2 regions of the Rahnella sp. EDr1-12 genome follow, and region 1 is predicted to be linked to the other one. Evidence: predicted binding sites of a transcription regulator. Region 1 holds the regulator's gene; the other holds the start of a gene.
What was found. Region 1 encodes sigma-54, which starts transcription at its own class of promoters, with help from an activator protein. Its sites were predicted from a motif close to GTTGGCACANNTTTCGCTNT; they were not measured.
Positions count from the first base shown of each region.

Region 2: glnA (glutamate--ammonia ligase) is a predicted target of sigma-54. The motif match lies at 9,419-9,438, and genes of this name have one in related genera.

Region 1 covers NZ_JBLZNY010000001.1:1,907,134-1,919,052, reverse strand. The annotation lists gene dagF (2-dehydro-3-deoxy-phosphogluconate aldolase) at 1-500, shown strand, start outside; gene ACO0U8_RS08815 (lactonase family protein) at 618-1,817, shown strand; gene ACO0U8_RS08810 (BglG family transcription antiterminator) at 1,897-3,816, shown strand; gene npr (PTS phosphocarrier protein NPr) at 3,965-4,237, opposite strand; gene rapZ (RNase adapter RapZ) at 4,234-5,088, opposite strand; gene ptsN (PTS IIA-like nitrogen regulatory protein PtsN) at 5,156-5,626, opposite strand; gene hpf (ribosome hibernation promoting factor) at 5,736-6,023, opposite strand; gene rpoN (RNA polymerase factor sigma-54) at 6,047-7,480, opposite strand; gene lptB (LPS export ABC transporter ATP-binding protein) at 7,583-8,308, opposite strand; gene lptA (lipopolysaccharide ABC transporter substrate-binding protein LptA) at 8,315-8,872, opposite strand; gene lptC (LPS export ABC transporter periplasmic protein LptC) at 8,850-9,419, opposite strand; gene kdsC (3-deoxy-manno-octulosonate-8-phosphatase KdsC) at 9,416-9,982, opposite strand; gene kdsD (arabinose-5-phosphate isomerase KdsD) at 9,999-10,985, opposite strand; gene ACO0U8_RS08755 (calcium/sodium antiporter) at 11,005-11,919, opposite strand, start outside.
Region 2 covers NZ_JBLZNY010000009.1:5,309-17,227, forward strand. The annotation lists gene polA (DNA polymerase I) at 1-1,311, shown strand, start outside; gene yihA (ribosome biogenesis GTP-binding protein YihA/YsxC) at 1,694-2,338, opposite strand; gene yihI (Der GTPase-activating protein YihI) at 2,925-3,482, shown strand; gene hemN (oxygen-independent coproporphyrinogen III oxidase) at 3,669-5,042, shown strand; gene glnG (nitrogen regulation protein NR(I)) at 5,131-6,543, opposite strand; gene glnL (nitrogen regulation protein NR(II)) at 6,551-7,600, opposite strand; gene glnA (glutamate--ammonia ligase) at 7,844-9,253, opposite strand; gene typA (ribosome-dependent GTPase TypA) at 9,710-11,533, shown strand; gene yihX (glucose-1-phosphatase) at 11,697-11,919, shown strand, end outside.

The DNA of each region.
Region 1 (11,919 bases):
GCCAGATTTCTGCGCAGGTTCAGCCGCAGCATGTGAATCAGGTTTTCACTGGCGTCGGGACCAGCCGCGGAATGCTCGGGCAAAACGACAGCGTGGTCAACGGTCTGATTTCACCGACCGGGAAAGTCGGCTTCGTGAAAATCAATACCGGGCCGCTGAGTTCAGCCTCTGCTGACGCCATCGTGCCGGTGGAAACCGCCATTGCGCTGCTCAAAGACATGGGCGGCAGCTCGGTGAAATATTTCCCGATGGGCGGCCTGAAAACCCGTGATGAGTTCGCGGCGGTGGCCCGTGCCTGTGCGGAACAGGATTTCTGGCTGGAGCCGACCGGCGGCATCGATTTAGAAAACTTCGAGCCGATTATGGAGATCGCGCTGGCGGCGGGCGTGACCAGAATCATCCCGCATATCTACAGTTCCATCATCGACAGCGCGTCGGGTAATACCCGCCCTGAGGATGTGAAAACCCTGCTGGCCAGCGTCAAAAAACTGCTGGGCTGAAGGTTCTGACCTTTCCTGCGCGGTAAGCCGTCTGCGCGGTTAAACACCCTGCATCCCCCGTTCACTGCGCGGGTGCAGGGTTCTCTTGTCTGACAGTCCCAAATTCTGAGGAAATGTATGAGAAACTGGTTTCTGATTTCAGGTTTAACCTCCGCGATGCTGGCAGTGTCTGCCATGCCGCTCTATGCAGCAGAAAAAACAATGACTTCGACGACTTCGCATTTTGCTTACGTCGGCACCTACAACCCGAACGGGGAAGGTGTCTACCGCTTTACATTCGATCCGAAAACCGGTGCGCTGAGTGATAAAACCCTCGCCAGCCAGTTGCCCAATCAGGCGCAGATGGTACTCAGCCACGACGGCAAAACGCTGTTTATCGGCAGTGAAACTGACAATTACAACGGCGGTAAACACGGATCCGTGGCGGCTTACCGTATTTCGCCCGAAGACGGCAGCCTGACGCTGATTAATCAGGTGGATTCACAGGGCGCGGGGCCGGTGTACTTGTCACTGACGCCTAAAGGCGAACATCTGCTGGTGGCGAACTACATCAGCGGCGTGGTCGCGGTGTTCCCGGTGGATGCCAGCGGAAAACTGAGCGAAGCCAGTAACAGCCAGCAGGATGCCGGCCCGGCGGGCGCGGGCAAACCAGCTGCCGCCGCGGAAGGCAGTTTTGCCATCAGCGACCACAACGGGCCGCACGCGCATATGATCGCCACCGATCCTTCCGGTAAGTTCGCCTTCTCCACGGATCTTGGGCTGGATCGGATTTATCAGTGGAAACTCAACGGCGAGAGCGGCGCGCTGGAAGCTAACGATCCGCCGTTCATCAAAGCCTCTTCGGAAGGCGCCGGGCCGCGTCATTTTGTTTTCCATCCCAACGGCCACGTGGTTTTCCTGATCAACGAAGAAGCCTCGACGCTGACCAGTTATCGCTTTGATGCAAGCAAAGGCACGCTGACGGAATTGCACAGCCTGTCCTCGCTGCCCGCCGGTTTCAAAGGCACCAACTTTGCGGCTGGCATCGTGCTGAGCAAAGACGGCAAACATCTGTACGTGGCCAACCGCCTGCACAACAGCATTGCGCAGATCGCCGTGACTGGCGAAGGCGCGATGACCTGGAGCGGGGAAACCTGGACGCGGGGCGATTACCCGAGAACGCTGACCCTGTCGCCGGATGGCAAATATATTTACGCAATGAATCAACGAAGCGATAACATCACTACATTCAAGGTATCGCCGGACAGCGGCAAACTGACGTTTGTCGACAGCTACGTGGCGGTCGGCAGTCCTTCGCAAATGGTGATTGCGCCTTAACCGGCGCAGCAGAAACAAACCCTGTCCACGGCCAGTCATTGCCGTGGACGGGGCCTCGCTGAAACGAACTGGAAAAACCATGGTGAGATTTCCCAATCAACGGCTGGCGCAATTGTTCGACGCGTTACAGACCGAAACCCTGCCTCAGGACGAGCTGGCGAAGCGTCTGGCGGTGTCAACGCGTACCGTGCGTGCCGACATCACCTCGCTCAACGAAATCATCGCCGACTACGGTGCAAGCTTTGTTCACAGCCGTGGCAGCGGGTATCAGCTGAAAATCGACGATCAGGCGCTGTTCTCGTCGTTACAGCACACGACACAACGTAAACCGAACCCGACGCCGCGCACCGCCGCCGAACGGGTGAAAACGTTGCTGATCCGCTTTTTGACCTCAGCTTTTTCACTCAAGCTGGAAGATCTGGCCGATGAATGGTTTGTCAGCCGGGGAACCCTGCAAAATGATATGGCTGAGGTGAGGGAGCATCTGGCGCGCTACCACCTGAATATTGAAACCAAGCCGCGTTATGGCATGAAGCTGTTTGGTGCAGAGCTGGCGATCCGCGCCTGTCTGACCGATCTGTTGTTCCAGCTGGATGCTGAAGAACAGGCGAATCCGCTGCTGAAAGCGGAAAGTCTGGAACCGGAAGCGCTGGTGCCGCTGACGCGTTTTATGCATCAGCTGCTGACGCAGTCCTCCATTCAGCTGACCGATGAAGGCGAGCAGTATCTGATCCTCTATTGCGCGGTCGCCATCAAGCGCATTACCGGCGGCTATCCGCTGACGGATTTTGATGCCGAAGACGGCGACCCGGCGGTGAAACAGGTTTCTGTCCGGCTGGCAGCCGAGCTGAAAAATCTCGTCGGCAAGGAGATCCCGGCTTCTGAAGAAGCCTATCTGCGGGTGAATATCGCCGCCCGTCGCGTGCAGCAAATTCTGCCGACCGACATTAATGCCGACGATGACGAATCGCTGGTCGATTACATTCTTTCGTATATCAACTCGCACTATAACTATGATCTGCAGGGTGATAAGCAGCTGCGCGCCGACCTGCTGACGCACATCAAGACCATGATTACGCGGGTGAAATACCAGATTAATATCCCCAATCCGCTGCTGAACAACATCAAACAGCATTATCCGATGGCCTATGACGTCACGCTGGCGGCGGTGTCCAGCTGGGGGAAATACACGCCGTATACCCTCAGCGAAAACGAGATCGGTTTTCTGGTGCTGCACATCGGCGTCGGGCTGGAGCGGCATTACAATATCGGTTATCAGCGCCATCCGCAGGTGATGCTGGTGTGCGACACCGGCAATTCGACCATCCGCATGATCCAGGCGCAGATCAGCCGTAAGTATCCGCAGCTGGTGATGAAACAGATTGTGACGCTGCGTGATTACGAGAAACTGGAACACATCGACGAAGATTTTATTATCTCCAACGCCCGTATCAGCGAGAAGAATAAGCCGGTGGTGGTGCTGTCGCCGTTCCCGACCGAATACCAGATGGAACAGCTCGGCAAGCTGGTGCTGGTCGATCGCACACGGCCTTATATGCTGGAAAAATTCTTCGACGAAAAACACTTCATGATCGTCAACGAGCCGATGACTCAGGCGGAATTATTCCGCCATGTGTGTTCGCAGCTGGAGGCCGAGGGATATGTCGATCAGGCATTTTATCCGTCGGTGGTGGAGCGTGAGGAAATCGTTTCGACCATGCTGGGCGAGGGCATTGCGCTGCCGCACTCGCTGGGGCTGCTGGCGAAGAAAACAGTGGTGATTACGCTGCTCTCGCCGCAGGGCATTGCCTGGGGAGAAGGGGAGACGGCGCACGTAATTTTCCTGCTGGCCATCAGCAAGGCCGATTACGAAGAAGCGATGGCGATTTACGATTTGTTCGTAACGTTTGTGCGGGAGCGTTCGATGAGCCGTTTACTGAGCAGTGAGAATTTTGAAAGCTTCAAGGCTATTGCAATAGATTGCCTTTCCCGCATTTAGCCTGCGTCCCTGACGCCGCATCGGCGTTCGTTCACCCGAATCACTGACTGATGTCAGCTCATCGGGGCTCTCTCGCTGGCTGCCTTGCTGCAACGCCAATGACTATGACTATGACTATGACTATGACTATGACTAAGAGTGAGGAGTCTTAGTCTTCGTCAAATCCTGAATTGATCAGATTAACAACAGCCGTCAGCGCCTGCTCTTCATCGGGGCCGGTGGCTTCGATTTCGATCTGCTGACCTTTCGGGGAATCGAGCATCAGTAGTGCTATCACGCTGCTGGCTTCTGCTTCTATGCCTGTGCCATTGCGCAGCATCACTTCCGATTCAAAACTCTGCACCAGTTCAAACAACTTCATGGCCGGACGGGCGTGCATGCCTAACCGGTTTTTGATTTCTACCGTTTGTTTCACCGTCATGATTTGCGTTTTTCCAGCGTGCGATGGCGGGATTGCACATTCTTCCCGCGGGAACGGAAATAGTCGGCCAGTTGTTCTGCGATATACACCGAACGGTGTTTACCCCCGGTACAACCAATGGCGACGGTCAGATAGCTGCGGTTGTTGGTTTCCAGCATCGGCAGCCATTGTTCGAGGTAGCTGCGGGTCTGGTAGATAAAGTTGTGCACTTCGGTGTGACGATCGAGGAACGCCGCCACCGGTTTATCAAGGCCGGTCATCGGACGCAGTTTCGGATCCCAGTGCGGGTTTGGCAGGAAACGCACGTCAAACACGTAATCGGCATCAATCGGCAGGCCGTGTTTGAAGCCAAAGGATTCAAAGACCATCGTGAGTTCACGCTCACGTTTGCCCAAAAGACGGGTACGCAGCATTTCTGCCAGTTCATGAACCGACATTTCTGAGGTGTCGATGATCAGATCGGCGGCGGAGCGCAATGGCTCGAGCAGATCGGCTTCTTCATCGATGGCACTTTCAAGGGACAGGTTTTTGCTGGAAAGCGGGTGCAGACGACGGGTATCGCTGTAACGACGGATCAGGGTATTGCGGTCTGCGTCGAGAAACAGCAACTGCGGCGAAAAACTCTCAGGCAGTTGTGACATCGCATGCTCATACACTTCCGGTGTTTCTGGCATGTTGCGCACGTCAATGCTGACGGCGGCAGACGTATTGCGTTCGACAAGTGTCTGGGCGAGCTGCGGCAGTAAAACCACCGGCAGATTGTCCACACAGTAAAATCCCATGTCTTCTAATGCCCTTAGGGCAACCGACTTCCCGGAACCGGAACGGCCGCTGACAATCATCAGCACCATGGTGTCACTCCCCTGGCATTCAGTGTTCAGAATTCACTTTCCCGGCGCGTTGCCGGGAATCATCAATTTATTCGTTTTCTGTCATTATCTGGAACAGTTCTTCGTCGCTTTGCGCTCCGCGCAGACGGCGACACACTGTTTTATCAGCCAATTTTTTGGCCACTAAAGACAAGGTGTGTAAGTGGGTTTTACATTGATCTGCCGGAACCAGCAAGGCAAAAAGGAGATCCACCGGCTGATTGTCGATAGCGTCAAACGCGATCGGTTGATCGAGCTGAATAAACACGCCGACGGCGCGTAATGTGTCTTCTTCCAGCTTGCCGTGCGGGATGGCGATCCCGGCACCGATCCCGGTGCTGCCCATACGCTCACGGGTCAAAATGGCGTCGAAAATCACTTGTGGCGACAAATTCAATTGTTTGGCAGCCAGTTCGCTGATGATTTCCAGCGCGCGTTTTTTGCTGGCGCAATGAACGCCGCTTTTGGTGCATTCGGCATTCAGCACCGACGTTAATTGCATTGCAGTATCGTTGATCATGTCATCTTCACTTTTGCACTGATTCACCCTTAAAGCTATATCGGCTCGTTCCCCGAAGGTCACAAGCCGATGCCCGAAGGTGTGTAGCACAGGGTTGGCTACATGAATGTCAGTGCTGTTTCAGTTTGTCTTTATGTTTGTTCAGCTGGCGCGCCAGTTTATCAACCAGGCCGTCAATCGCTGCGTACATATCCTGATGCTCCGAGGTGGCATGCAACTCGCCTCCGTTCACATGCAGCGTCGCTTCCGCGATTTTCTGCACTTTTTCAACGCTTAACACCACATACACCTGATTTATCCTGTCGAAATACTGTTCGAGCTTCGCCAGTTTCATCGTGATGAATTCTCTCAGGGGATCGGTGATCTCAATGTGATGTCCGGTAATGTTGAGCTGCATAATGTCTTCCTTCTCTGTTGAGGTCAAACTAACTGTTTACGCTGGTTTGAGGGCGGGATGGACAAAGACTCTCGGTATTTTGCGACGGTACGGCGCGCCACCATAATTCCCTGATTGGAAAGCAGGGTAGCTAACTTACTGTCACTCAGCGGTTTTACAGGATTCTCCGCTGCAATTAATTTCTTCACCAGCGCCCGGATCGCGGTGGACGATGCCTCGCCGCCGCTGTCAGTACTGACGTGGCTGGAGAAGAAATACTTCAGTTCGAAAATGCCACGCGGGCTGTGCAGGAATTTCTGCGTTGTAACGCGTGAAATCGTCGATTCGTGCATTTCCACGGCGCTGGCGATATCGGCCAGCACCATCGGTTTCATGTATTCATCACCCATCTCAAAGAACGCCTGCTGCTGCTCAACGATGCAGCGCGTGACTTTCAGCAGTGTGTCGTTGCGGCTCTCCAGACTTTTGATCAACCACTTGGCTTCCTGCAGATTGCTGCGGATAAATTGCCCGTCGCTGTCGCTGCGGGTCGAATTGCCCATCGCAGCATAATGCTGGTTGATTTTCAGTCGCGGAATGCTGTCTGAGTTCAGTTCGACAGTCCAGACACCGGACACTTTGCGTACCAGCACATCCGGGATGACGTATTCGGATTCGCCGGTGTTGATCGACTGGCCCGGTCGCGGATCAAGAGACTGGATCAGGAGCATCGCTCCTTTCAGTGTATCTTCTTTTAGACGGGTTGATCGCATAAGTGCGCGGAAATCATGGTTCGCCAGCAAATCCAGATGTTCGCTGATGATAAGCCTGGCTTCTGTAATGAAAGGCGTTTCCGGGACGTACTGGGAAAGCTGAATCAGCAGACAGTCGCGCAGGTCGCGTGCGGCGACACCCACGGGATCAAAACGCTGAACGCGTTTGAGCACGGCTTCCACTTCGTCCATCGTGACGTCGTCATCGCCGATACTTTCGAGAATATCGTCGAGAGAAATCGTCAGATATCCGGTGTCATCCACCGCGTCGACAATCGAGGTCGCGATAGCCGCATCGGTGTCGGAAAACGGCGTCAGTTCGACCTGCCACATCAGGTAATCCTGAAGCGTCTGGGTGGTTTCACCCTGATAAACGGGCAGCTCGTCGTCGCTGTAATCGTTACCGGTACCGGACGGTGTTCCGGCGGTGTAAATTTCATCCCAGGTCGCATCCAGCGGTAACTCTTCGGGCATGTCTTTTTGCTCGAGAGCCTCGCGGGTATCCAGACCTTCACTGTCAGCGGTTTCGACCGCATCGATCTCATCGTGAAGATCGGTTTGTTCCAGCAGAGGGTTGCTCTCCAGCGCGAGTTGGATCTCCTGTTGGAGCTCAAGCGTGGACAATTGCAACAGGCGGATTGCCTGCTGTAATTGAGGAGTCATTGCCAGTTGTTGGCTGAATCTGAGTTGCAAACCTTGCTTCATATCTTGGCTTTATATCCGTAGATGAGTTCGAACGGCAACACTTCGGTCAGAAACGGCCTGTTTCAGTGTAAAGCGAAACAGGCGCGCTTCCGGCGGCGCAGATCACAGACGGAATTCTTCACCAAGATAAACACGTTTCACTTGTTCATCAGCAAGAATGTCGGCTGGGGTGCCGTGGGCGATAAGCTTGCCCTGACTGACGATATAGGCGCGTTCGCACACGTCGAGCGTTTCACGGACGTTGTGGTCAGTGATCAGAACGCCCAGACCGCTGTCGCGAAGATGCTCAATGATTTTTTTGATGTCGATAACGGAAATCGGGTCAACACCGGCAAAGGGTTCATCCAGCAGGATAAACTTAGGGTTGGCTGCCAGTGCGCGGGCAATTTCCACACGACGGCGTTCACCCCCGGACAGTGACTGGCCGAGGTTATCGCGCAAGTGAGAGATATGGAATTCTTCCATCAGCTCATTGGCGCGATCATTGCGTTGTTCTTTGTTCAGGTCGTCACGGATTTGCAGCACGGCCATCAGGTTGTCGAACACGCTGAGGCGGCGGAAAATAGAGGCTTCCTGTGGCAGGTAACCAATGCCGCGACGTGCGCGGGTATGCAATGGCAAAAGGCTGATGTCTTCGTCGTCAACGATGATTCGGCCAGCGTCACGCTGTACGATACCGACCACCATGTAGAAGGTGGTGGTTTTACCGGCACCGTTAGGGCCAAGTAATCCGACGATTTCGCCTGAATTGACTGCCAGGCTGACATCTTCAACGACCTTACGGCCTTTGTATGCCTTCGCCAGATTTTCTGCGATTAATTTTGCCATAAATTATCAGTTACTCTTTTTGGTCTGGCCACCGGCTGCTGCCGGGGTCTTTTCCTGCAACTGTGTCGGAACCAGCACGGTCGTGACACGGTTGCCTTTATCACTGAAGGCTTCCATCTGCTGTTTTTGCACCAGATAGGTAATACGATCGCCTTTCACATTGCTGTCCAGCTGTTCAAGGTAAGCGTTTCCGGTCAGGGTCACCAGATCGGTTTCCACTTCATAACGGACTTTCTGCGCGTGGCCTTTGATCGGTTTACCGTTGTCCTGCAACTGGTAGAAGGTCACCGGATTGCCATAGCCTTCCACCACTTCTTTGCCGGAGACACCTTGCGGGCGGATCACCACAACTTTGTCGGCTTTAACCTGAATCGAGCCCTGATTCACCACCACATTGCCGGTAAAGGTTGCCGTGTTGGTGTTCACATCCAGCGCCTGATTGGCGGAATCAATGGTGATCGGTTTCGTTGTGTCGTCTTTCAGCGCGAATGCCGGAATGCTGATGGCCAACAACGAGCCGGTGATCAGAAGATTACGGATTTTATTTTTTGCTTTGAATTTCATAAGAGGTCGTTACCTTTTCGATCAGCTCTGCTGTTTTATCGCGCAGATTACCACGCATTTTCATGCCGTTAGATGTAAAACCTGTGCCATAAAGCGTTACTTCATCGTCTGAGGCAACGTCCTGTGTCGTCAGGTTAACCTGTGCATTATCCGTTTTGATTCTTTGCAGCTGTGATGTTTCTGGCGTCAGGCTGTCTGCCTGCACATGCCCATAAAGATAGAGCATTTTATCCTGAGTCATCTTGGCTTTATCAGAACGCAGCACCCAGGTTGGCACTTTATTCTTGTCATACATGGTCGCCACCGGGTTGGTAAACCATGTTACCTGATCGGTGGTGTAGTATTTGACCTGGTCCGACACCAGTTTGTAGGTCAGGCTTCCCAGCGGGTCATACACCATGGTTACCGTGTGGGAGCTTTGGTAGGTCGGTTCCTGATCGTTGACCGCCTGCGGCGCATCATCCGTATTGTCTGACAGTGACCAGCCAATCAGTATCAGCACGATGGCGGTCAGTACCAGAATGATCCAAAGTCTTGTTTTATTCATATCGACAGCCCTTTGGCGTCCTCCAGCTTGCCCTGCGCCAGCAGAATCAAGTCACATAATTCGCGTACTGCGCCACGGCCACCGGCAATGCGGGTCACGTAATGCGCCTTTGGCAGCAGGATAGGGTGTGCATCCTGAACCGCGACGGAAAGACCCACTTCAGCCATCACCGGCCAGTCAATCAGGTCGTCACCGATGTAAGCGACTTCCTCTGCCCGAAGCGACAGTGTATCTAACAGTTCGCGGAAGGCCAAAAGCTTATCTGATTGCCCCTGATACAAGTGGCGAATTCCAAGGGTTTTGGCGCGATCTTCCAGTAATTTCGCATTACGGCCTGTAATAATCGCGACCTCAATGTCGGACGTCAGCAGGCAACGAATTCCATAACCGTCGCGAACGTTGAAACTTTTCAGCTCTTCTCCCTGATTTCCCATGTAGATCAGGCCATCAGACATGACGCCGTCCACATCGCAAATCAGCAGGCGAACCGCTTTCGCACGTTCAAGCACATCAGTGCTGACCGGACCGTAGCAGGTATCCACCAGGGCTGCGCTATTACTCATTCAGGGCATTCCTCAATTAAACTACGCCAGCGCGCAGCATGTCGTGCATATGTAACACACCTAACAATTGGTCACCATCGGCAACCATCACACAGGTAATGTGTTTTTCCTGCATTAAATTCAGTGCATCGACCGCCAGCAGGGAAGGGCGCACGCGCACGCCGCCGGTAGTCATCACTTCGGCAATGGACGCGTTATTGATATTGACGCCCATGTCGAAAATGCGGCGTAAGTCACCGTCGGTAAAGATCCCTTCGATTTTCATTAAATCGTCGCAGATGACGGTCATCCCCAAATTCTTGCGGGTAATTTCCAGCAGGGCATCACGCAGAGACGCATCGCGGCTGACGTGCGGGATTTCGTCACCGGAGTGCATGATATCGCTCACGCGCAGCAAGAGCTTGCGACCGAGTGCTCCGCCAGGGTGAGAAAGGGCGAAATCTTCCGGTGTGAAGCCGCGCGCTTCCAGCAACGCGACGGCCAGCGCATCGCCCATCACCAGCACGGCGGTAGTGCTGCTGGTCGGGGCCAGCCCGAGCGGGCAGGCTTCTTTCGGAACACGCACGCAAAGGTGTACATCGGCGGCTTTTCCCATGGTACTTTCGGGATTGGCGGTCATGCAGATAAGCGTGATGTCCAGGCGTTTTAATACCGGGATCAGCGACAGAATCTCGTGCGCTTCGCCGGAGTTGGAGATCAGGATCACGACGTCTTGTTTGGACACCATGCCCAAATCGCCGTGGCTGGCTTCGCCCGGATGTACAAAGAACGCCGGTGTGCCGGTGCTGGCGAAGGTCGCGGCCATCTTGCGGCCGATGTGACCTGATTTACCCATCCCCATCACCACGACTTTGCCGGTACAGGCGAAAATCATTTTACAGGCGCGCGTGAAATCGCCATTAATGTATTGATCTAACTGCTCAAGTCCTTCACGTTCTGTTTTCAGCACTTCACGTCCGACAGCCTGGAAATCAAAGTCGGAGGCGAGGGTATCGTTAGCCATAGTCAATTCCTGACAGAGTTCAAAGGCCGATGCTGTCCGGTTGAAGGAACAGCACTGCCATATAGGCGATAAATCCACAGAGTAATAGTGCGCCCGCAACGTGACCGATACGATGTTTGCGCATCAGGCACAGACCGGAGAGCACGATACTGACCGCCAGCATCACCCAGTAATCGCGATGAAACGCATCCGGGTTGAACGAGCCTGGCGCCACCAGCGCGGGTAATCCCAGCACCAGACAGGTATTAAAGATATTCGCGCCGATGATATTACCCAGCGCGATGTCATCTTCACCTTTGATGGCACCGGCAATAAACGTCGCCAGTTCCGGCAGGCTGGTCCCGATGGCGATGACCGTCAGGCCAATCACCAGCTCGCTGACACCAAAATAACGTGCAATAACCGTACTGTTGTCGACAATCATCCCGGACGCCAGCGGCATGATGATAAAGCCCAATGCCAGCCATAAAAACGCCACGGTATTACTGCTGTCGGAAGGAAGCTCAGACATCTGCTCGTAAGTCAGCGTATCCAGCCCTTCTTTTTCGGCCGCGCGGGCAATTTTTATCGCCAGCATCATAAACGCGGCGGCACTGGCCAGCAGCAAAACACCGTCAAAGCGACTAAGCTCTCCGTCACTTAACAGAAAACCACACAGCCCTGTGACCAGTAACAATAGAGGGAGTTCGCGGCGTAATATATCAGAACGAACGGAAAGTGGATGAATCAGGGCTGCACCGCCCAAAATCAGAAGAATATTAATGATATTTGAACCAATTGCGTTTCCAACCGCCAAATCCATTTGATCATTGATGGCGGCGGTGGTGGAAACGACCAGCTCCGGAAGGGATATGCCGACACCGACTACGGTAATGCCGATGATAAGCGGCGGCATGCCCATCGAGCGTGCTAATACTGCGGCTCCGTACACCAG
Region 2 (11,919 bases), on a different contig from region 1:
GCCGCCCCGTATGCAGCGGAAGATGCTGACGTCACCTTGCAGTTGCACCAGACGTTGTGGCCGCGCATCCAGGAAAGCGAATCGCTGAAGAAAGTCTTCACCGATATTGAGATGCCGCTGGTCCCTGTTCTGTCGCATATCGAACGCACCGGCGTTCTGATCGACCAGAACATTTTAGCCGCGCACTCTAAAGAGCTGGCCATCCGCCTGAATGAATTGGAAACCAGGGCGCATGAACTGGCCGAAGAGCCTTTCAACTTGTCCTCGACCAAGCAGCTGCAGGCCATTCTGTATGAAAAACAGAAATTGCCGATTCTGAAGAAAACACCGGGTGGCGCGCCTTCGACGAACGAAGAAGTGTTAGCTGAACTGGCGCTGGATTACCCATTGCCAAAAGTCATTCTGGAATATCGCGGCCTGGCGAAGCTCAAATCGACTTATACCGACAAACTGCCGTTGATGATCAACCCTCAGTCTGGACGTGTACACACGTCTTACCATCAGGCTGTGACGGCCACCGGGCGTCTGTCTTCCAGTGATCCAAACCTGCAAAACATTCCGGTGCGTAACGACGAAGGCCGACGTATTCGTCAGGCGTTTATCGCTCCGAAAGATTACTGCATTCTCGCTGCCGACTACTCGCAAATCGAACTTAGGATCATGGCGCATCTGTCGAAAGATGCAGGTTTGCTGACAGCATTTGCCGAAGGAAAAGATATCCACCGGGCGACAGCTGCTGAAGTCTTCGGTACGCCGCTGGAAAGTGTGACCGGCGAGCAACGCCGCAGCGCGAAGGCGATTAACTTCGGGCTGATCTACGGTATGAGCGCGTTCGGTCTTTCCCGTCAGCTGAACATTCCGCGTAAAGAGTCCCAGCGTTATATGGATTTGTATTTTGAGCGCTATCCGGGCGTGCTCGAATACATGGAACGTACCCGCACGCAGGCTTCTGAACAGGGCTACGTTGAAACGCTGGATGGTCGCAGGCTGTATCTGCCGGACATTAAGTCCAGCAACGCAATGCGCCGTAAAGGTGCCGAGCGTGCCGCGATCAACGCCCCGATGCAGGGAACTGCGGCTGATATTATCAAACGCGCCATGATAAGCGTCGGTGACTGGCTGAAACAGCCGGATGCTCCGCGCGCCCGCATTATCATGCAGGTACATGATGAACTGGTCTTTGAAGTGCACAATGACGACGTTGCGGCAGCCAGTGAGAAAATTCGTAGCCTGATGGAAGCGAGCATGGAACTGGCCGTTCCATTGAAAGTGGATGTCGGTACGGGTGAGAACTGGGATCAGGCTCACTAAGTGAATAGTTATTAAGCTTTTATTGTAATTAAGCTACAGGATTATGGCCTCAGACCATGAAGGTGATCGCATAATCCGCAGTTTTTGTGTAAGTAAACTACAAAAAGTTCTTTTTCCCCGTCATGAAATAGGGTAAAGTTCCTCTTGTAGGGTACAGAGGTAAGATGTTCTATCTTTCAGACCTTTTACTTCACGTAATCGGATTTGGCTGAATATTTTAGCCGCCCCAGGCATTTATGTCTGGGGCGTTTTTTATTGTGCTTTTCACTGCGTTATCCCGCATTTTTTGGGGTTTGGGCAGCCATGTTAAAAAAAGCACATAAAAAAACGGGCGACCTGCAGGCCACCCGTCATGTTCTTTACTTACGATCCTGCCTGCGACTTACTCGCCTGACAATTCGTCTTCCACTACTTCTGGCGGGATTTCATTAAACCAGGTGTTCAGTTTATCACTGAGTTTATCCACACCCATTTTTTTGGGTGAAGAGAACGCTTCAACCTGAATGTCCCCCATAAATTCTTTCACTGCTTCGCGTACCATTTTGATCTGCGCCTGACGTGCGCCCGAAGCCAGTTTATCGGCCTTAGTCAGCAGCAGCATCACCGGCGTACCGACATCCACGGCCCACTGAATCATTTGCTGATCGAGATCTTTCAGCGGGTGACGGATATCCATCAGCACGACCAGCCCTTTCAGCGAATTACGCATTTGCAGATACTCACCCAGTGAGCGCTGCCATTTGCGTTTCATCTCTTCCGGAACCTGGGCATAGCCATAACCCGGAAGGTCGACCAGACGAATACCTGGCTCCACCTCAAACAGGTTAATTAATTGCGTACGACCAGGGGTTTTACTGATACGTGCCAGGCTTTTCTGCTGGGTCAGCGTATTCAATGCACTGGATTTGCCGGCGTTTGAGCGACCAGCAAATGCGACTTCAATGCCTGCGTCACTCGGCAGATGCCGGATATCCGGGGCGCTCATGACGAAATGGGTCATATGATAGTTGTAAGTTTGGCTGGTCAAAACGTGCGTCTCCGTGAGGCTTGTGTATCTGGCTGACTGGAGATTATAACTGCAACAGCGCCGCGATACGTTCAGTGTTTTTTACAATCCGAATGATGATGCGAAGGGACCACAGAGATGAAGGCGGGGGAAAATGGCCTTCATGATGTAAGACATTTGCTATTCATAATGCGGGTTATTTCGCTAATTAAGTCGCCGTATATTTTAATTCACTTTAAATTCAATTCGATAACATCAGAGCATCGGCTGAAGACGTGAGACGGCAGGGCGGTATCTTGAGCCTTTGCGGCGATAGGGTAAAGTCTTTCTTACGCGATGAAGGCAAGAATGGAAACACGGATGATTTACGCCTTCAGGGAATACTGGAAATGCATGGCGCTTTAAGGATGAACGGGGCCGGAAGCCCTGAAAGGCAAAGGAAAAACCGGGACGTTGAGGCTATACAGGGAAAGTGTTTGTTGAATATCCTTCGCAGGAAGGAAAGAAAAAGGCAGCAAGGTCCACTTGCTGCCTTTTTTCTTTGGTCGCTTTCTGCTAGATTCCGCCGCAAATCTATACTAAATGTACACACCTAAGAGCAGAATCCATGAAACAGCCAGCGAAAGCCCCGCGCGCCAATACCGCGACAGCCAAACCGAAGAGAAAAAAGAATCGCGTCGAGCTCGATATTGAAGCGCGCGAACGCAAACGTGACAACCGCCGCCGCGGCCGTAAGGCTGGTTCCCGTGCGAACCCGGATGCCAACCAAAATCAAAGTGGTGCAGCCGCGAAGAAAACCGATCCGCGCATTGGCAGTAAAAAAGCCGTGCCCCTGATCGTTGAAACCGTCATGAACAATGCACCTAAAGCGAAGAAAGCGGCGCAGCCAGTGCAAGATGCAAAACCAAAAATGACCCCTGAAGAAGAACTGACATTACTGGAAAATGATCAACGTCTGGATGCTTTGCTGGATCTTATCGATGACGGTAAAGCCCTGAGCGCTGAAGATCAGGCTTATGTTGATCAGACTCTGGATCGCATCGACGTTCTGATGGAACTGCTGGGTATCGAACTTGGCGATGATGAAGATGACGAAGAAGAAGAAGAAAAGAACGAAGACATGATGCAGTTGCTCAAGCGCGGGAATCCAAAAGAAGGTTTCTAAGCCATGAGCTGGGTCATTCCGGCAATAGCCTTACTCTTTGCATGTTATCTGCTTTGGTTATTCGGTAAACTACGACGGTTATCGAAAACCAAAGCACGTTTGCGCAGAGCGACCTTTGCACGGCAGGCCAACAGCCTGCCGGTAAGGCGAACCGGCAGCATCCGACGCCGGAAGGAGTGAGTCACCATGTCAGAACAGACAACCGTTTGGGATTTAGCGCTGATCCAGAAGTACAACTACTCTGGCCCGCGGTACACATCCTACCCAACCGCACTTGAATTCAGCGAAAGCTACAACGATGCAGCCTTTGAAAAAGCCGCTGCCCGTTATCCGGATCGTTCCCTCTCGTTGTATGTCCACATTCCTTTCTGTCATAAGCTCTGCTACTTCTGCGGCTGCAATAAACTGGTCACCCGCCAGCAGCATAAAGCCGAAGAATATCTGAATGTGCTCGAGAAAGAGATCCGCCACCGTGCGCCGCTCTTTAAGGGCCGTCACGTGAGTCAGCTCCATTGGGGCGGTGGTACTCCCACTTATCTCAACAAAGCCCAGATAAGCCGTCTGATGAGCCTTCTGCGTCAACATTTTACTGTCCTGCCTGATGCTGAGATGTCGCTGGAGATTGATCCGCGCGAAATCGAGCTGGATGTGCTGGACCATCTGCGCAACGAAGGCTTCAATCGCCTGAGCATGGGCGTGCAGGATTTCAACAAAGAAGTGCAGCGTCTGGTTAACCGCGAGCAGGATGAAGAGTTCATCTTTGCGCTGATTGAACGCGCCAGGGCGCTCGGTTTCAACTCAACCAATATCGATCTGATCTACGGTTTGCCAAAACAAACCGCCGAAAGTTTTGCTTATACCCTGCAACGTGTGGCGGCGCTCAATCCGGACCGTCTCAGCGTATTCAACTACGCTCACATGCCGAAGCTGTTCGCGGCACAACGCAAAATCAAAGATGCCGACTTACCCGGTGCTGAAGAGAAACTGAAAATCCTGCAGGAAACCATAAGTTCACTGACGGCGTCCGGTTACCGGTTTATCGGGATGGATCACTTTGCGCGCCCTGATGACGAACTGGCGATTGCTCAGCGCGAAGGCAAACTACACCGTAATTTCCAGGGATATACCACGCAGGGCGACAGCGATTTACTGGGTATGGGCGTGTCGGCCATCAGCATGTTGGGCGACACCTACGCGCAGAACGAGAAAGACCTCAAAACGTATTACGCCAGAGTTGAAGAGCAGGGGAACGCACTGTGGCGCGGTCTGGAAATGACCGATGACGACTGTCTGCGCCGCGATGTTATTAAATCGCTGATCTGCCATTTCGAGCTGAGTTTCGCTGATATCGAACAGCGTTATGCTATCCGCTTTACCGATTATTTTGCCGACGATCTGGCGCTGCTGACGCCGCTTGCGGAAGACGGGCTTGTCGAGGTAAGTGCGACACACATTCAGGTCACGCCGCGCGGACGTTTGCTGATCCGTAATATCTGCATGTGTTTTGATATTTATCTGCGCCGGCAGGTACGCCAGCAGCAATTCTCCCGCGTTATCTGATTCTTCGCTGCAAATCTATTCGCATCAATGCAAAACAAAGCAAAACAGCCGCATGAGCGGCTGTTTTGCTGTCTGGCGCTGGAAAGGATTATTCCATGCCCAGTTCTTTTAGTTTGCGGGTGAGGGTGTTTCGTCCCCAGCCCAGCAACCGTGCAGCTTCCTGTTTATGCCCCTGAGTATGGCGCAACGCCGTAGTCAGTAATGTCCGCTCCATTTCAGGTTGTGCTTCCGACAGCAGGTTTTGATGACCGGAGCGCAGTGCGCGATCCGCCCACTGTGCCAGCAGCGTTGCCCAGCTGTCCGGCAAACTCTGTCCGCCTGCTTCCGGCGCAGAAGTCTCAAACAATTCACTCGGCAAATCCTGAATCAGAACTTCCTGGCCCGCCGCCATCACCGTCAGCCAGCGACAAGTGTTTTCCAGCTGGCGCACGTTACCTTGCCACGGCAGGCGTGTCAGCGCCGTTTCGGTTTCCGGATGCAGATTTTTTGCTTCCACGCCCAGTTCTTTTGCCGCCACTTGCAGGAAGTAACGCGCCAGACGCGGAATGTCTTCACGACGTTCACGCAGCGGTGGCAGATGGACGCGGATAACGTTCAGGCGATGGAATAAATCCTCACGGAATTTTCCTTCCTGAACCCTAAGCTCCAGATTCTGGTGGGTCGCCGCAATGATTCGCACGTCCACTTTCACTGGTGCATAGCCGCCTACGCGGTAGAACTGACCGTCTGCCAGCACGCGCAGAAGACGGGTTTGCACATCGAGCGGCATATCACCGATTTCATCCAGGAACAGCGTGCCATTGTCGGCCTGCTCGAAACGCCCCTGACGAACGGTATTCGCTCCGGTAAATGCCCCTTTTTCGTGGCCGAACAGTTCGGACTCGATCAGGTCTTTCGGGATTGCCGCCATATTCAGCGCGATAAAAGGCGCTTTAGCGCGAGGACTGTGACGATGCAAGGCATGAGCCACCAGCTCTTTACCGGTACCGGATTCGCCATTAATCAGCACGCTGATTGAAGAGCGGGACAAACGGCCGATGATGCGGAACACGTCCTGCATGGCTGGCGCTTCGCCAATAATGTCAGCTGTCGGGCCGCTGGCTGGCTGAGTTCGGGCCGGTTGTTGTTGTTCCTGATAATGACTGATGGCGCGCTCTACCAGCGCCACGGCCTCGTCAATGTCGAACGGTTTTGGCAGATAATCAAACGCGCCTTGCTGATAGGCGCTGACCGCAGCATCCAGATCGGAATGGGCTGTCATTATGATGACCGGAAGCATCGGATGGCGTTGTTTAATCTGCTTAAGCAGCGCTAAACCGTCCATCCCAGGCATGCGGATATCGGATAACAACACGTCAGGGGTTTGAGTCGCAATGGCTTCCAGCACTTCATTACCGCTGTCAAACGTGGTGCAGGTTAAACCGGCTCCAGTGAGCGCACGTTCAAGAACCCAGCGGATGGAGCTATCGTCATCGACGATCCAGACTATCCCTCGTTGCATAAGAACCTCACTGGCGAATAGGCAGGAAAACCGAGAATTCGGTATGACCTGGCCAACTGTTAAATTCAACTTTACCCGAATGCTGATCAATCAAACTGCGCGCGATGGACAGGCCCAAACCGGTGCCCCCCTCGCGGCCACTGACCATGGGGTAAAAAAGGGTGTCCTGCAAATGGCCCGGTACGCCGGGGCCGTCATCTTCAATATCGATGCGGGCCGCCAGACGATAACGCACACCATGTAACGTGATCTGGAAGGCAGTGCGCGTACGCAGTGTAATTGTGCCGCCTTCCTCCCCGAGTGCCTGCAGGGCATTGCGGGTGATGTTTAACAAAATCTGTTCTATCTGATCGGGGTCGTGCGCCAGTTCCGGCAGGCTTGGGTCATAGTCCCTCACCAGTTGAACGTTATCTGGCTTTTCCATCGATACCAGCTGACACACACGCTCTGCAACCTGATGAATACTTTGCGTAACGTGCTGGCTTGGGCGCTGTGGCCCGAGCAAACGGTCGACCAGATTACGCAGGCGGTCTGCCTGCTCAATAATGACTTTGGTGTATTCCAGCAGCGCCGGATCGGGGAGCGCTCTTGAAAGTAACTGCGCTGCACCACGCAAACCGCCGAGCGGGTTTTTAATTTCATGTGCCAGACCGCGGATCAAATCACGCGCGGCAACCTGTTGAGCGTGCTGCAATTGTTCCTGGCTCAGCTTACGCTGATTATCCATCGGAGCCAGTTCGACCAAAATGAAGCCTTCCGGCAGCATCTGCGCGGTCAGTGACAACACGTGCGCGCGGCCATCCACGACCAGAGTCACTTCGCTGTCTGTAAAGCCCTGTCCGGCAGTCAGACTTTCACGCATCAACTCGATATTCAGGGAAAAATATCCCACCAGCTCAGGCAACGGTGTGCCAAAAAGTTTGCGGGAACTTTGCGCCAGTAATTGCTGAGCCGCCGGATTGGCGTAATGCACAGCCAAATCGTCGTCCAATAACAGAACGCTGTTGATTAAGGAATTCAGGATCTGCCCAGCATCGGGCAGTTTGCCAGTTGCCATACCGCAGTCTCCCGCACCTGATCGGTGCATTTTATCTCGTTACCCGGCGAAATCACGGGGCTGAGGGGTTAAGCAGGAAAGAGTGTGGAGAAAAAAGCCCATCCGGAGATGGGCTGAAAGTTTCCACGGCAACAAATTAAATCGTCTGACTTGATTTTGACGCTGAAGGTTTTCTCACTACCGGGCCTTCAGTCGGGTATTACGCTCAGCGTCCGTCCTGAAGACGAACGCTGAGTTAAAGGCTTAAACGCTGTAATACAGTTCGAATTCAACCGGATGCGGAGTCATACGCACGCGGTCCATTTCTTCTTTACGCAGATCGATATACGCTTCGATAGCGTCGTCAGTGAACACGCCGCCACGGGTCAGGAACTCGCGGTCTTCGTTCAGTGCGTTCAGCGCTTCTTCCAGTGAACCTGCAACTTTTGGAATTTCTGCTTCTTCTTCCGGTGGCAGGTCATACAGGTTTTTGTCCATCGCATCGCCAGGGTGGATCTTGTTGATGATGCCGTCCAGGCCAGCCATCATCAGTGCTGCGAACGCCAGGTATGGGTTAGCCGCTGGATCAGGGAAACGCGCTTCGATACGCATCGCTTTAGGGCTTGATACGTGTGGAATACGGATAGAGGCAGAACGGTTACGCGCAGAGTAAGCCAGCATAACTGGCGCTTCGTAGCCCGGGACCAAACGCTTGTAGGAGTTGGTTGTCGGGTTAGCGTAGGCGTTGATTGCTTTAGCGTGCTTGATGATACCGCCGATGTAGAACAGTGCCATTTCAGACAGGCCGCCGTATTTGTCGCCAGCGAACAGGTTGTTACCGTTCTTGGACAAAGACATGTGGCAGTGCATACCGGAACCGTTATCGCCAAACATTGGTTTTGGCATGAAGGTCGCTGTTTTGCCAAATGCGTGAGCCACGTTGTGCACCACGTATTTGTAGATTTGGATTTCGTCCGCTTTTTTGGTCAGGGTGTTGAAGCGGGTTGCCACTTCGTTCTGGCCAGCAGTTGCCACTTCGTGGTGGTGAGCTTCAACAACCAGACCCATTTCTTCCATGGTCAGACACATGGTAGAACGCAGATCCTGTGAGGAGTCGACCGGAGGAACCGGGAAGTAACCGCCTTTCACTGCAGGACGGTGGCCTTTGTTGCCGCCTTCGTATTTGGTGCTGGAGTTCCATGCGCCTTCGATATCATCGATAGCGACGTGGGAACCGGAGATGCTGCTGCCGAAGCGCACATCATCAAACAGGAAGAATTCTGGCTCTGGCCCGAACAGTACGGTGTCCGCGATACCGGAAGAGCGCAGGAAATCTTCTGCACGTTTTGCGGTAGAACGTGGGTCACGGTCATAACCTTGCAGCGTTGTCGGCTCAAGGATGTCGCAACGGATGATCAGCGTGGTTTCTTCATAGAATGGGTCAAGAACAGCAGTGCTGGCATCTGGCATCAGAACCATGTCAGATTCGTTAATGCCTTTCCAGCCACCGATTGAAGAGCCATCAAACATTTTGCCTTCTTCGAAGAAGTCAGCGCTAACCTGGTGTGCAGGAATGGTGACGTGCTGTTCTTTGCCTTTGGTATCAGTGAAACGCAAATCTACGAATTTCACTTCATGCTCATTCAGCATCGTCAAAACGTGTTCAGCGGACATACTAGTTCTCCCGAATTTCTCATTATCGTCGTGGAACGAATAACCATTTTTGGTCTTTAGTTGGAAATAACAGCTTTACTTGAACTGGCGTGTAGCCTAAACCGCACTATCATTTGTCTGGTCAGACTCTTTTCACCCTGTAAAAACTTTTTACCCTAAAAACTATTAGCGAAAAGTGTGCCAACTTTGAGAAAATCCAAACAGCGCCATTTTACAGGGCTCTTGCACTCAATAAGTATGCACCATAACGGAGTTAATGCACTACAATGGTGCTAATCGTGAGATGCAAGGCACCAAAAAGGTGCGTCATATTGGTTCAGTGTTCTTTTTGCACCGTGAAAGGGATCACAAAGTAACCATCCTTAAGTTGTTTCAACAAGATCCTTGTGATCTTGTTTAGAACCTCGCTTAATACGTGTACAATAGCGCGCTATTTCTAATGCCTGAGGCAAAGCTGTGATCGAAAATTTGCGTAACATCGCCATTATTGCCCACGTTGACCATGGTAAAACCACCCTGGTCGACAAGCTGCTGCAACAATCCGGTACTTTCGGAGAGCGTGTAGAAGCCACTGAACGCGTAATGGACTCCAACGATTTGGAGAAAGAGCGTGGGATTACCATCCTCGCAAAAAACACCGCCATTAATTGGAAAGACTACCGCATCAACATCGTGGATACCCCAGGACACGCCGATTTCGGCGGTGAGGTTGAGCGTGTGATGTCAATGGTCGACTCGGTGCTGCTGGTTGTGGATGCAATGGATGGCCCAATGCCGCAAACCCGTTTCGTGACCAAAAAAGCATTCGCTAATGGTCTGAAACCGATCGTGGTAATCAACAAGGTTGACCGCCCTGGCGCGCGTCCTGACTGGGTTGTTGATCAGGTCTTCGACCTGTTCGTAAACCTGGACGCAACCGACGAACAACTCGATTTCCCAATCATCTATGCATCAGCACTGATGGGTATCGCGGGTAACGACCATAACGATATGGCCGAAGACATGACCCCGTTGTACCAGGCGATCGTTGACCACGTATCTCCGCCACAAGTTGAGATGGATGCACCGTTCCAGATGCAAATCTCTCAGCTGGACTACAACAACTATGTTGGCGTCATCGGCATCGGCCGCATCAAACGCGGTACCGTTAAGCCAAACCAACAAATCACTGTCATCGACAGCGAAGGCAAAACCCGTAACGGTAAAGTCGGTAAAGTTCTGACCCACATGGGTCTTGAGCGTATCGAAGCCACCGTTGCTGAAGCGGGCGACATCATCGCGATCACTGGCCTTGGTGAACTGAACATCTCCGACACAATCTGTGATCCGGCGAATGTTGAAGCTCTGCCAGCGCTGAGCGTTGATGAACCAACCGTAACCATGTATTTCTGCGTAAACACCTCTCCGTTCTGTGGTAAAGAAGGCAAGTATGTGACTTCACGTCAGATCCTTGATCGTCTGAACAAAGAACTGGTGCACAACGTGGCACTGCGTGTTGACGAAACTGAAGATGCTGATGCATTCCGTGTTTCAGGCCGTGGTGAACTTCACCTGTCGGTTCTGATCGAAAACATGCGTCGTGAAGGTTTCGAGCTGGCGGTTTCCCGTCCTAAAGTAATCAACCGTAAAATCGATGGCCGCATGCAAGAGCCATTCGAGAACGTGACACTGGATATCGAAGAGCAACACCAGGGTTCTGTTATGCAGGCCATGGGTGAGCGTAAAGGCGATGTCAAAGACATGATCCCAGACGGTAAAGGTCGTATCCGTCTTGATTACCTGATCCCTGCACGTGGCCTGATCGGCTTCCGTACTGAATTCATGACCATGACTTCAGGCACCGGTCTGCTGTACTCCACGTTCAGCCACTACGATGACGTTCGTCAGGGCGAAATCGGCCAGCGTCAGAACGGCGTGCTGATTTCTAACGGTCAGGGTAAAGCAGTTGCGTTCGCACTGTACAGCCTGCAAGACCGCGGTAAATTGTTCCTGGGCCACGGCGCAGAAGTGTATGAAGGCCAGATCATCGGTATTCACTCACGTTCTAACGACCTGACTGTGAACTGTCTGACCGGTAAGAAACTGACCAACATGCGTGCGTCCGGTACTGACGAAGCAACGACTCTGGTTCCTGCAATCAAAATGTCTCTGGAGCAAGCTCTGGAATTCATCGATGATGACGAACTGGTCGAAGTGACTCCTCAGTCTGTGCGTATTCGTAAACGTCACCTGACCGAGAACGATCGTAAACGTGCAATGCGTGGTCCTAAAGAAGCGTAATCTTCTTTCACGTACGCCGTTACACAGAAACAGGGTGCCTTTGGTACCCTGTTTTTTTTATGTTTTTTTTCTGCTCCTGCGTAACATCCCCTCCTTCTGTCACTGTTCACCTGTACGTTTTACCGCTAAAGTTAACAGTCATCTTTGAAATCAGGAGCGTGCAATGCTGTACATTTTTGATATGGGAAACGTCATTATTGATATTGATTTCAAACGTGTCCTTGGCGTCTGGAGCAATTTCAGCGGAACACCGCTTGCCACGCTGACCGAGCGATTCTCGATGGGAGAAGCCTTCCAAAAGCATGAGCGGGGAGAAATTAGCGACGAAGACTTTGCCGCCGAGCTTTGTCATGAGATGGGTATCGCGCTGAGTTTCGAACAATTCA